One region of the Sinobacterium norvegicum genome, then DNA from elsewhere that is predicted to be linked to it. Evidence: predicted binding sites of a transcription regulator. Region 1 holds the regulator's gene; the other holds the start of a gene.
What was found. Region 1 encodes PhoB, which activates phosphate uptake and scavenging genes when phosphate is short. Its sites were predicted from a motif close to TGTCATAAANNTGTAACA; they were not measured.
Positions count from the first base shown of each region.

Region 2: a site for PhoB is predicted at 2,745-2,762, ahead of L9P87_RS15475 (PhoX family protein). Genes of this name have one in related genera too.

Region 1 covers NZ_CAKLPX010000001.1:729,927-735,569, reverse strand. Annotated here, with positions in the region: gene L9P87_RS03195 (YgiQ family radical SAM protein) at 1-1,356, opposite strand, end outside; gene purU (formyltetrahydrofolate deformylase) at 1,600-2,454, shown strand; gene phoB (phosphate regulon transcriptional regulator PhoB) at 2,549-3,271, shown strand; gene phoR (phosphate regulon sensor histidine kinase PhoR) at 3,320-4,636, shown strand; gene L9P87_RS03175 (cation:proton antiporter) at 4,646-5,643, opposite strand, start outside.
Region 2 covers NZ_CAKLPX010000004.1:195,357-200,999, reverse strand. Annotated here, with positions in the region: gene L9P87_RS15495 (iron chelate uptake ABC transporter family permease subunit) at 1-550, opposite strand, end outside; gene znuC (zinc ABC transporter ATP-binding protein ZnuC) at 543-1,301, opposite strand; gene L9P87_RS15485 (Fur family transcriptional regulator) at 1,298-1,789, opposite strand; gene L9P87_RS15480 (metal ABC transporter substrate-binding protein) at 1,854-2,702, shown strand; gene L9P87_RS15475 (PhoX family protein) at 2,830-4,881, shown strand; gene L9P87_RS15470 (DUF3604 domain-containing protein) at 5,089-5,643, shown strand, end outside.

The sequences.
Region 1 (5,643 bases):
AATCTCCTTACTCTTACAGGCCAGTCGCCACATATTGGCAGTCGGTCCGCCGAGGTCGGAGATGGTGCCGGTAAAGCCCTCGGTCTTATCTCGGATGGCCTCGACCTCGGCAATAATCGAATCCTCAGAGCGGTTTTGGATAATGCGCCCCTCGTGTTCGGTAATCGAGCAGAAACTACAGCCACCAAAGCAGCCACGCATAATGTTGATTGAGAAGCGGATCATCTCAAAGGCGGTAATTTTCTTACCCTGATAAACCGGATGTGGGTTGCGGGCATAGGGCAGGGCGAAGACGCCGTCGAGTTCGTCGGTGGTCAGCGGAATCGGTGGGGGGGTCAACCAAACATCTCGGTTACCGTGGCGCTGAACCAGGGCGCGGGCGTTGCCGGGGTTGGTTTCAAGGTGCAGCACGCGCGAGGCGTGGGCATACAGAACCGGGTCTTTGCTGACGGTTTCAAAACTGGGGATGCGGACAAAACTGCGGTCGCGGGGTGCGACATCCTTCGGTGGGTTGAGGTCGAAGATCTTCAGTACCTGAACCTCTTCCTCGGCTGGCATTGCCGCGTCAGCGTCATTCTTGACGCAGCCTTCGGTCTCTTCTTCGGTCTGATAGGGGCTGTGTAAGGTGTCGACCTTGCCGGGGCGGTCGACATCGGTGGAGTCTATCTCGACCCAGCCCTTGGGCAGTTCTTTGGCGATATAGGCGGTGCCACGAATGTCGCGTATTTGGCCGATGGTCTCGCCATTGTTGAGGCGGTGAGCGACATCGACAATGGCTCTGTCGGCGTTACCATAGAGCAGCATGTCGGCCTTGGAATCGACCAGTACCGAGCGTTTGACGGTATCGCTCCAGTAATCATAATGGGCGATACGGCGCAGGCTGGCTTCTATCGAGCCGATGACTACAGGCACGCCCTTGTAACACTCGCGAACCTTTTGGGCGTAGACGGTGACGGCGCGGTCAGGGCGTTTACCGCCGACATTACCGGCGGTATAGGCATCGTCGTGGCGCAGTTTTTTATCGGCGGTATAGCGATTGATCATCGAGTCCATATTACCCGAGGCAATACCCCAGAATAAATTGGGCTTGCCGAGGGTCATAAAGTCTTCTTTCTTGGTCCAGTCGGGCTGAGAAATAATGCCGACACGAAAACCCTGAGCCTCCAGTAAACGCCCGATAACAGCCATGCCAAAACTGGGGTGGTCGACATAGGCATCGCCGGTAACGATGATGACATCGCAGCTATCCCAGCCTAAGTCGTCCATTTCCTTTCTGCTCATGGGCAGGAAGGGAGCGGGACCAAAGCATTCCGCCCAGTGTTTGCGGTAGGAAAAAAGTGAGGTGGCGGCTGACATAAGGCGAAGTGACCGATAGCTTACAAAGTGGGCGCATATTATACGCCTATTATGGCTAAAGAGATAGAATCTGGCGAAAATATCATGATGCGGGTCATTGCCTGGTGAAAATAGCTGATCATTGTGTCAATAAATTGTCATGGTGACCGACAACGGTGGAGGCGAGACCGTGCAAGGCATATAATAACGTTAATGAATGGCAGGGCAGATGCCAGTGAGTAAATGATAACAAAAGGTTTTTTTATGGATCGTACTATTCGATTGTTGATCTCATGCCCCGATAAAGTAGGGATTGTTGCGGCGGTCAGTGATTTTATTGCCCAGCGCGGCGGTTGGATGACTGAGGCTAACTATCACGCCGACCGCGATACGGGGCAATTCTTTATGCGCAGCGAGATCTTAGCGCAAAGCCTGTCGGTGGATAGCGAGCAATTCCGCGCGGACTTTGCTGTGCTCGCCGATGGTTTTGACATGCAGTGGCAATTCAGTGACTCCGATGTGCGCAAGAAGGTCGTTTTGATGGCCTCCCATGCCTCTCACTGTTTGGCTGATATCTTGCACCGTTGGCACAGTGGTGAGCTTGAGTGTGACATTGTGGGTGTGGTGGCCAATCATGAGAATCTCCGGTCGATGGTCGAGTGGCACAAAATCCCCTATCACTTTATTAACTTTAAAGACCGTGAAAAAGCCGAGGCGAATGCCGAGGTGGAGGCCACGTTAGCCACCATGGCACCGGATGTGGTGGTGTTGGCTCGCTATATGCAAATCATCCCCGCCAGTCTTTGTCAGCAGTACCATGGCCGAATGATCAATATCCATCACAGTTTCTTGCCCTCTTTTGTCGGCGCCAACCCTTATCAGAAGGCCTTCGACCGGGGTGTTAAGCTGGTCGGCGCAACCTGCCACTATGTGACCGAGCAGCTCGATGAGGGGCCGATACTGGATCAGGATGTGATCCGCGTCAGCCACCGTGACAGCAAGGAGGACATGGTGCGCTTGGGTAAGGATGTGGAGCAGCAAGTCTTAGCCAGGGGGTTACGTGCGCACCTGCAAGACCGCATAGTGGTGCAGGGTAATAAAACCGTCATATTCGATTAGCATTATATTTAGGTTGTAATGAGGCTGTCACAAAAATGTCGTTAAATGTTCATCTATTCAGTATTTAATGCGTTCATTGTTTGGAGAGTAAACTATGACCAGTGCCAAAATTCTGATTGTGGACGATGAAGCCGCAATTCGTGAAATGTTAAGAATGAACCTAGAATTGTCCGGCTTTGACTGTGTAGAGGCCGCCGACGCCATTGAGGCCCATGGCCTGATTGTCGATGAATTACCTCAGTTGGTCTTGCTGGACTGGATGTTGCCAGGCACCAGTGGGATCGAATTGGTACGCCGGCTGAAGAAGGATGAGGCCACCAAGGATGTGCCGGTCATCATGCTGACTGCCAAGGCCGATGAGGGAAATAAGATTCAAGGTCTTGAGGGCGGTGTCGATGATTATATTACCAAGCCATTTTCGCCCCGCGAGTTAATCGCCCGTGTCAATGCGGTGTTGCGCCGCAGTGCCGGTGTTGCTCAGAGTGATAAAATTTCTGTCGGTGAGTTGGTGATGGAGCCGGACAGCCACCGTGTCACGTTGGCCAATAGCAGTATTAATCTGGGGCCGACAGAGTACCGTTTGCTCAACTTTTTTATGACCCACCAAGAGCGTGTCTATTCCCGTGCCCAGTTACTCGACCGTGTTTGGGGTGGTAACGTCTATGTTGAAGAACGCACTGTCGATGTCCATATTCGCCGTCTGCGCAAGGCGTTGTTGTTGGATGATGGTCGTGATTTTGGTCAGTATATTCAAACTGTCCGTGGCGCTGGCTACCGTTTTTCAGAGCAGGGTGTGGTGGTTGAGTCAGTCCAGTGATTGGGCGATATCGCCAGTTATTTATGCTTTTAAAATTGAGATGATTGAGTGAACTACCAACCAGCGTTCAACCGCGAAGTACTTCGTGTTTTATTGTTTTTGATTCCTATTGCCGTTGTTGGCGGCATGACGGGCGAACTCGCCTTGGCGATGTTAATTGGCAGTCTGTGTTTTATTGCCGATTATCTTTTTCGGATTCATCGATTAAGACGTTGGTTAGAAGATACTGAGGGGATTAGTGATCTCTCTTCTGCGGATAAAAAATTCGGCATGATGCGAGAGGTGGCAATGGATTATAGCCGCCTGCGGACGCGGCATGTTGAACAGAGCCGCCGCTTGAGTGTGGCGGAAAGTTATCTGCAGGAGGCGGCATCATCGCTGTCTGATGGCGTCATAGTGGTTGCGGCAGGGGGCAGTTTAACCTGGTCTAACAAGGCGGCAGCAGAATTTTTGGGCGTGGGTTTCCCGCGCCATTATCGCAAATTATTGGTCAATCTGGTCAGCGATAAATGCTTTATAGACTACTTTGATTGCTGTGAATATGGTGAGCCATTGGAGATAGCCTCACCGGTTTTACCGCATCTTACCTTAAGTATTAGTATGACCTTTTTTGGTGCCGGCAACCGACTTATTTTTGTCCGAAACATTTCAAAAATCCGCCACCTCGAAAAAATTCGCCAAGACTTTATCGGCAATATGTCCCATGAGTTGCGCACACCGCTGACCGTTATTAAGGGCTATTTAGAGGTTATTTCAACCCATATTGAGGGTGAAAATTCGCGCTGGGAGCGGCCATTGTTGCAAATGCAAGAGCAGGCTGAGCGGATGGAGCATCTGATTACTGATTTGATGTGGCTGTCGCGGTTGGAATCTGTGCCGCAGGAGGACTCGAATACGCCGGTTGCGGTGGCGGCGATTTCAAGAGAGATGGCTGAGGAAGCCTCTGTCCACAGAGCCGGTCAAGGTAAGATTTTTGAAGTCAACGTCGATGATTCGATCAGCTTGATTGGTGAGTTTAAAGAGGTGCGTAGCGCGCTGAATAACTTGGTGGTAAATGCGTGTAAATACACCGATGACGATGGCGTTATTCGTATCGATTGGCGGCTTAATGATGCGGGCGGCGCGATTTTTTCGGTCTCTGATAATGGTTTTGGTATCGCCGAGGAGCATTTGTCTCGGTTGACTGAGCGTTTCTATCGGGTGGATACCAGCCGGTCAATCGCCACCGGTGGAACCGGTCTTGGTCTGGCGATTGTTAAGCATGTTTTGATGCGACACGGGGCCGAATTGCAGGTCTGCAGTGAGGAGGGTGTTGGCTCTACCTTCAGCTGTATTTTCCCGGCCAATAGAGTGTCTCGCCAATAGATTAAGCTGTCAGGTGGTTTTGCCGTTATCGAGTCTGTTGGTGTCGGTGGCGGCACTCTTGCTGCTAACCAAGCTGATGACTGACCAGCCACTGTCGGGTTTGATGTCGCCGCCTTCGGCGAAGACGTGAATGTGTTTTTCGCCGTCGATGGCAAACATGGGAATCGTCGTGTTGCCCTGCTGGCTGAGGTATTGTTGGTAGCTATAGGCGTCGGAAAGCTTGGTCGTTTTGAGTGTCGCTCCCTGAGCGTGAAGGCTGGCCAGTTGGCGGTAACTGACCTGACCGCTGAACAGGGTTTTGCCGCGGTAATCATCCGCCGCTCTCAGCTTTGCCGTGTCGTTGGTGTTGCTGTTGATGCAAAAGACCTTGTGGTGACCGAGTTCATGCATAAAGCGCATGCCGGCCATGACGTTAAGGTGACGATTGGGTGTGATCGCCAGTAGATGCCCAATACCAATTAAATCTAAATACTCTTCTGCGTGACTCGATAGAGGGTTGCCATAATATATCTCTAGGCCGGCTAACCGTGCGGCGGAGATATGATCCCAGTTGGCATCAGCCAGCAGTACTCGAAACCCCGCCTTGTTCAATGTCGAGCCGATGTCGATGGCGAGATTATTGGCGCCGATTATCAGAAAACCACTGGGTGATGGATCGGCAACCTTCAGCCATTTGGCCAGTTGTGCCGCTGTCAGGCTCTGTAAAATAACAGTGGCTATAATAACAGCGAAGGTTGCCGCCACGAGCAGCTGAGCATGAGGGTGGTCGCGTTCGACAAGTTTGAGGGCAAATAAGGCACTGACAGCCGCGGCAACAATGCCCCGTGGAGCCACCCAGGCAAGCAGGGCTTTTTCACGCCAATTTAACGAGCTGCCAATGCTGCTGATGAGGACTGCCAAAGGGCGGACCAACAGTTGAATAACCATCAGCAGTGCCAGCATGGGAAGGCCCAAAACCAGTAAGTCCTGCCACTCTATTCTGGCCGCCAGCACAATAAATAAACCGG
Region 2 (5,643 bases), on a different contig from region 1:
TACCTATTGCCACTACCAGAGCCAGGCACAACATCAATACCAGTTCAATACGTTCGACGTTAATGCCTTCGACACTGGCAAGTTCAGGATGAACTGTCACTGATAGCAACTGCCGCCACAATGCTGTGATCACGGCGGCTACCAGCACACAGACGCCGGCGATCAAAAGTAAATCACTGTTGTTAACCGCGAGTAAGTCGCCAAACAATAAACTGTTAAGATCGATAAAAATATTATCAGCCAGCGACAGCAATACCAAACCAATGGCGAGGGATCCATGGGAAAGGATGCCTAATAGGGTGTCTAAGGCGATACGCTTGGAGTGATTGAATTTTGTCAGTAAGGCGGCGGCCACTAAGCAGTAACCAACCACGGCGATTTTAATATCGATAGAAAACCAGATGCCGATGGCCACGCCCAGCAGTGCTGAGTGAGCCAGAGTGTCGCCAAAGTAGGCGATTCGCTTCCAGATAACAAAGCTACCCAGTGGCCCGGTAACCAGTATCAGCAACAATGCGGCCAGTGTTGCAGTAAATAATAACTCAATCATGCTTGCACTCGCTGTGGTCGCTTTCAACCACGTCGCCATGGGCATCATGACAGTGATCGTGGTGGTGGGTATAAACAGCAAGGTCGCTGGTTTGTTGGTGGCCAAACAGTTCTAAATAGGCCGGATGATTGCTGACCGAGTCGGGGTGGCCATGACAGCAGACATGCTGATTGAGGCAGATGACGGTATCAGTGGCGGCCATGACTAAGTGCAAATCATGGGACACCATGATGACGGCGCAACCAAGTTCATCGCGCAGTTGCGAGATCAAATGATAGAGCTCATTTTGCCCTGCCACATCGACACCCTGCACAGGCTCATCGAGAACTAACAGCTGAGGTTTGCGCAGCAATGCCCTGGCCAATAACACGCGTTGTTGTTCGCCGCCGCTAACATTTTGCATCGGCGAGTCAATTACTTTAAGCGCGCCGGTACGCTGAAGCGCCTGCTCAATGCTGTCGTTTCCTGCCCCGGCCAGTCTTAAAAATCGTCTTACTGTCAGCGGCAGGTGTGGGTTGATATGCAACTTTTGCGGCATATATCCAATGACCAGTCCCTTGGTCTTATTGACGGTGCCACTGGTTGGCTTGTTGAGGCCGAGAATCAGGCGAATCAGGCTGCTTTTACCGGCACCATTGGGGCCAATAATCGTCATGATTTGACCGCTGCTGATACTGAGGCTGATATCCTGCAAAATAGTACGTTGGTCAACGCTGAAGCTGAGCTTATCGGTGCTTAATAATGGGTTCATAATGCTTCCTGGCATTGGGTGCAACAACCGAGCACCTCAACCGCCTCGCTGTTGACGCTGAAACCAGCTTCATCTGCGCATTCTGCGATGGCCATAGAAATAGGCTGGCTGATGATTTCGATGGCGTTTTGACAGTGGCTACAGATGAAAAAGTGGCTGTTGTGGCCAGTATTGGGTGAGCAGCAACCTATAAAGGCATTGAGGCTGCTAATACGATGGGCCAAGCCCTGCGCTACCAGAAAATCGAGAGCCCGATAGACCGTCGGTGGTGCCAATGGCTTATCATTACCGGCGGTGCGATTTTGTTGCTGCATCATTTCTAGCAGCTGATAAGCGCCCAGGGGTTTGTGGCTGTTCCACAGCAGGGCTAATACTTGTTCACGCAGTGTTGTCAGCCGGACTTTGCGTTGTTCACAAAGTGTCTTGGCATCGCTGATAGCCTGTTGAATACAGTGTTGATGATTGTGTTGTTCGAAGGCTATCGACATACGGTGTCTCGAATTATAACTATTATGTTATAATATCACATTATAGATTATAGAGTTAACTGCCATGTTGTTCCGATCCCCCATTCTAGCCGCCTGCTTGTTGGCGATATTCACCCTGCCCGCGTCCGCTGACAGCAACAATGCTACCGTTATGACGACAGTGAAACCGATGGCAATGTTGCTGCGCGCTATCGCGCCGGCGTCTGTCGAGGTGGCGTACTTGGTGCGAGATGGCCACAGTGGTCACCACTACCATATGCGCCCCTCAGAGGGCCGTGCGCTGCAACAGAGTCGCCAATTCTACTGGTTGGGGGCAGAGTTCGAGCCGATTATGAGCAAGGCGGCACAGCACCCAAGCAGTGTCAATTTGACCCAGGGTTTGGCCAATATGCCGACGCTAACCAAGGGCGGCAGCCATTTGTGGATGAACCCTGTCACGGCGATGGCCCTGGCCGAATCGGCGGCGAGCAGTCTGACCTCAGCCTATCCTGATAATGCTGAAGAAATTGCCGCCAATTTGGCTGCACTGAAACAGCAGGTGGCGACGATTGATCAGCAACTACGGGCGGATTTGAGCGATAGTCAGCAGCGAGACTTTGTCGCTCTGCACGATGCCTACGGCAACCTCGCCAGCCACTATGGCCTGACGCAGTTAGCAGCCTTCTACGGTGAGCATGAGCAGAGCCTGGGTGCGGCGTCGCGCGCTGCTCTGCAACAGCAACTTCAGGGTGTCGACAATGTCTGCATCTTTAGCCAGCCTCAATTTGCCCTCAAGCCGGTCGAAACCCTGCTGGCTGATCACCAGTTAACCGTGTTGGAGTTGGATCCACTGGCAGCAGACATCGAATTTTCCAGCCATGGTTTTCAGCAGTTCATGCAGCACATTGGGCGCGAACTACCCAAGTGCTTCTAATTTAGAGCGGCACAGAAACGGCGCGATAGAATTTATTCTTGTTGTAATAAATTCGTCGTCGCGTCGTCATTTAAGCGCATTAGCATGGTGACCAAATAATCATTAAGATTACCTTTGGAGACACACCATGAGTAAAGCGACGTTTGATCCTACCCAGTATAATCGCAGCATTAATCCGTCTTTTGAGCAGGTACTGGATAAGCATTTATCTCGCCGCCACTTCGTCCGCAGCGGACTGGGTATCAGTGCCTTGACTGCTGTTGGCAGCCTCGGTTTGGCTGGCTGTAGCACCGATTCCTCGAACTCGTCGCCAGTGCCTGATCCGGGTCCTGATATTGCCGATAGAAGCGATGTGGTATTGGGCTTCGACTCCATCGATGGCGCCAAACTCGATGCCGTGGTGGTACCAGAAGGTTATAGCGCACAGGTTCTCGCGCCTTGGGGAACGCCGCTTAATAGCCTGGCGCGGGAGTGGCAAGAAGATGGCAGCAATAGTGCCATCGATCAACAGAATGCCGTCGGCATGCATCACGATGGCATGCACTTCTTCCCGCTCAATGGCAGTGCTGAGGACGGCCTGTTGTGCATCAATCACGAGTATATTGATCAGTCGGTGCTGCACCCTAACGGCGCCACCCTGGACGACAAAAAACTGCGCATTGATGTCGACGAGGTACGCAAGGAAATTAATGCCCACGGCATTACCGTCGTTCGGGTGCAGCTGGTTAACGATGTTTGGCAGGTGATTAAGGACGACGCTTATAATAGGCGTATCACCGGCGCCAGCGTGATTGATTTGTCCGGGCCGCTGTCATTCAGCCCTTACCTAGAGACACCTTTTTCACCCGATGGCAGCCAGGCTCGCGGCACACTAAACAACTGCGGTAATGGCTACACACCTTGGGGCACTTATCTGACCTGTGAGGAAAATTGGCCGGGGTATTTTGCCAATAATGGCATTCTGCCGGAGGATCAGCAGCGGATTGGCATCAGCGAGACCAAGACACGCTATGGCTGGGATGACTTGGCGGGCGACGGTGAGGAGCGATCCGATGAATTTGGCCGTTTCAACGTCACTGCCAGCGGTGCTTCGGGCAGTGATGATTACCGTAACGAGGCCAACGGCCACGGTTATATTGTTGAGCTAGATCCTTATAAGCCTAATTCACGGGCTGTGAAGCGCACAGCTCTTGGCCGTTTTCGCCACGAGGGTTGTGTCTTTGGCAAGCTCGTCGAAGGACAGCCTGTGGTGTTTTATTCCGGCCATGACTCCCGGTTCGAATATCTTTATAAGTTTGTTTCTGCGGCGTTGTGGGACAGTGCCGATGCCGAGCCATATGATCGTTTGAGCACCGGTGCGAAATACATGGACGCCGGCACGTTGTATGTCGCCAAGTTTACCGAGGGTGGTATCGGAGAATGGCTGCCCCTCAGCCTCGACGGCAAAACTACCGATGGTGGCATCCTGGCAGACAGCTTCGATAGCTTGGCGGCAATGATACTCAATACTGCCGGCGCGGCCGATTTGGTCGGTGCCACGCCAATGGATCGGCCAGAGTGGTGTGCCGTCGACCCGTTCGGTGGTTCTGTCTATCTCACCCTGACCAATAATAACAAGCGAGTTGAGTCCAATGCGGCCAACCCGCGTGTCGATAATAAATTTGGCCACATTATTCGCTGGGATGAGGGCGCAAATGCCACCGAGTTCAGCTGGGATATCTTCCTTTTCGGCGCCCCGGCCGATGGCGATGAGGCGGTCAACCGCTCTGGTCTGACTGAACTCAACCAGCTGGCCAGCCCCGACGGTCTGGCCTTCGATCAGCGTGGCATTATGTGGGTGCAAACCGACAATGGTGCCAGCGCGGTCTCCGACCACACCAATGATCAAATGCTGGCTATAGTACCCTCAGCTATGGTGAATAGTCAGGATCAACAGGCGGTGGTGAGCGGTGACAATCAGGATCAGCTCAAGCGCTTCTTCGTCGGCCCCAATGGCTGTGAAGTCACCGGCTTTGCCATGACCTCTGAGTACACCTCGGTATTTGCCAATATCCAGCACCCCGGCAACTGGCCCTACTCCAATGACGCCACGGAGCAAACGCCTGTCGGCATGACCCTGCGACCGCGGGATGCGACAGTTGTTATTCGCAAGATGGACGGCGGCGAAGTCGGCGTTTAGCCAGGAAGCAATAAATATAGCAGCCGGCGTGTGCCGGCTTTTTTGTGGCTGGAAAAAGGCGGCCCTCATCAAAACAGGCGAGACGGATAGAATAGAGGGTTTAAGTCGTTTGACTTAAAATGGTTGATGCGTTGTTATGTCGCTGACAAATGCTTTAATAAAGACAAAAAAATAATACCTTTAAGGATGTTAGCTATGCATCGATGGATGAGATGGGCAACTGCTATTGTGATTGCCTTTACCGTGAATAACACGGCTGCACAAAGCAGCAGTGAATCACCGGCGTTTGAGCGTACAGAGCAAAGAGAGCCCTGCGATAATTATGACCATCTGCGCCAGCCGATGTTTGGCGACCTTCACGTGCATACCAGCTATTCGTTTGATTCCTATATTTCGAATCAGCGCAATGACCCCTGGGCCGCTTATCGTTATGCCAAGGGCGAGGCAATCATGCTGTCTAATGAGAGTGCTGAACAGGCGATTACGGCGCAGATCTCTCGGCCGCTCGATTTTACCGCGGTCACCGACCACGCCGAATTCCTCGGTGAGATGAATATCTGTACCACCGACCCCTGGGCACTGGGCTACTGGTGGCCGATGTGTATTATGAGCCGCAGTGAAAACTTTTATGTGGCTTTGTTGGCGGCGGACTGGTGGCAGCGTATCGGTGTCTCTGGCGAGCAGGCGATTAAAGAACGCTCCCGTGTCTGCGATCTACCCGGCGCTGACTGTGGCCATCGTTTAAGTGAGTTTTGGAGCAAT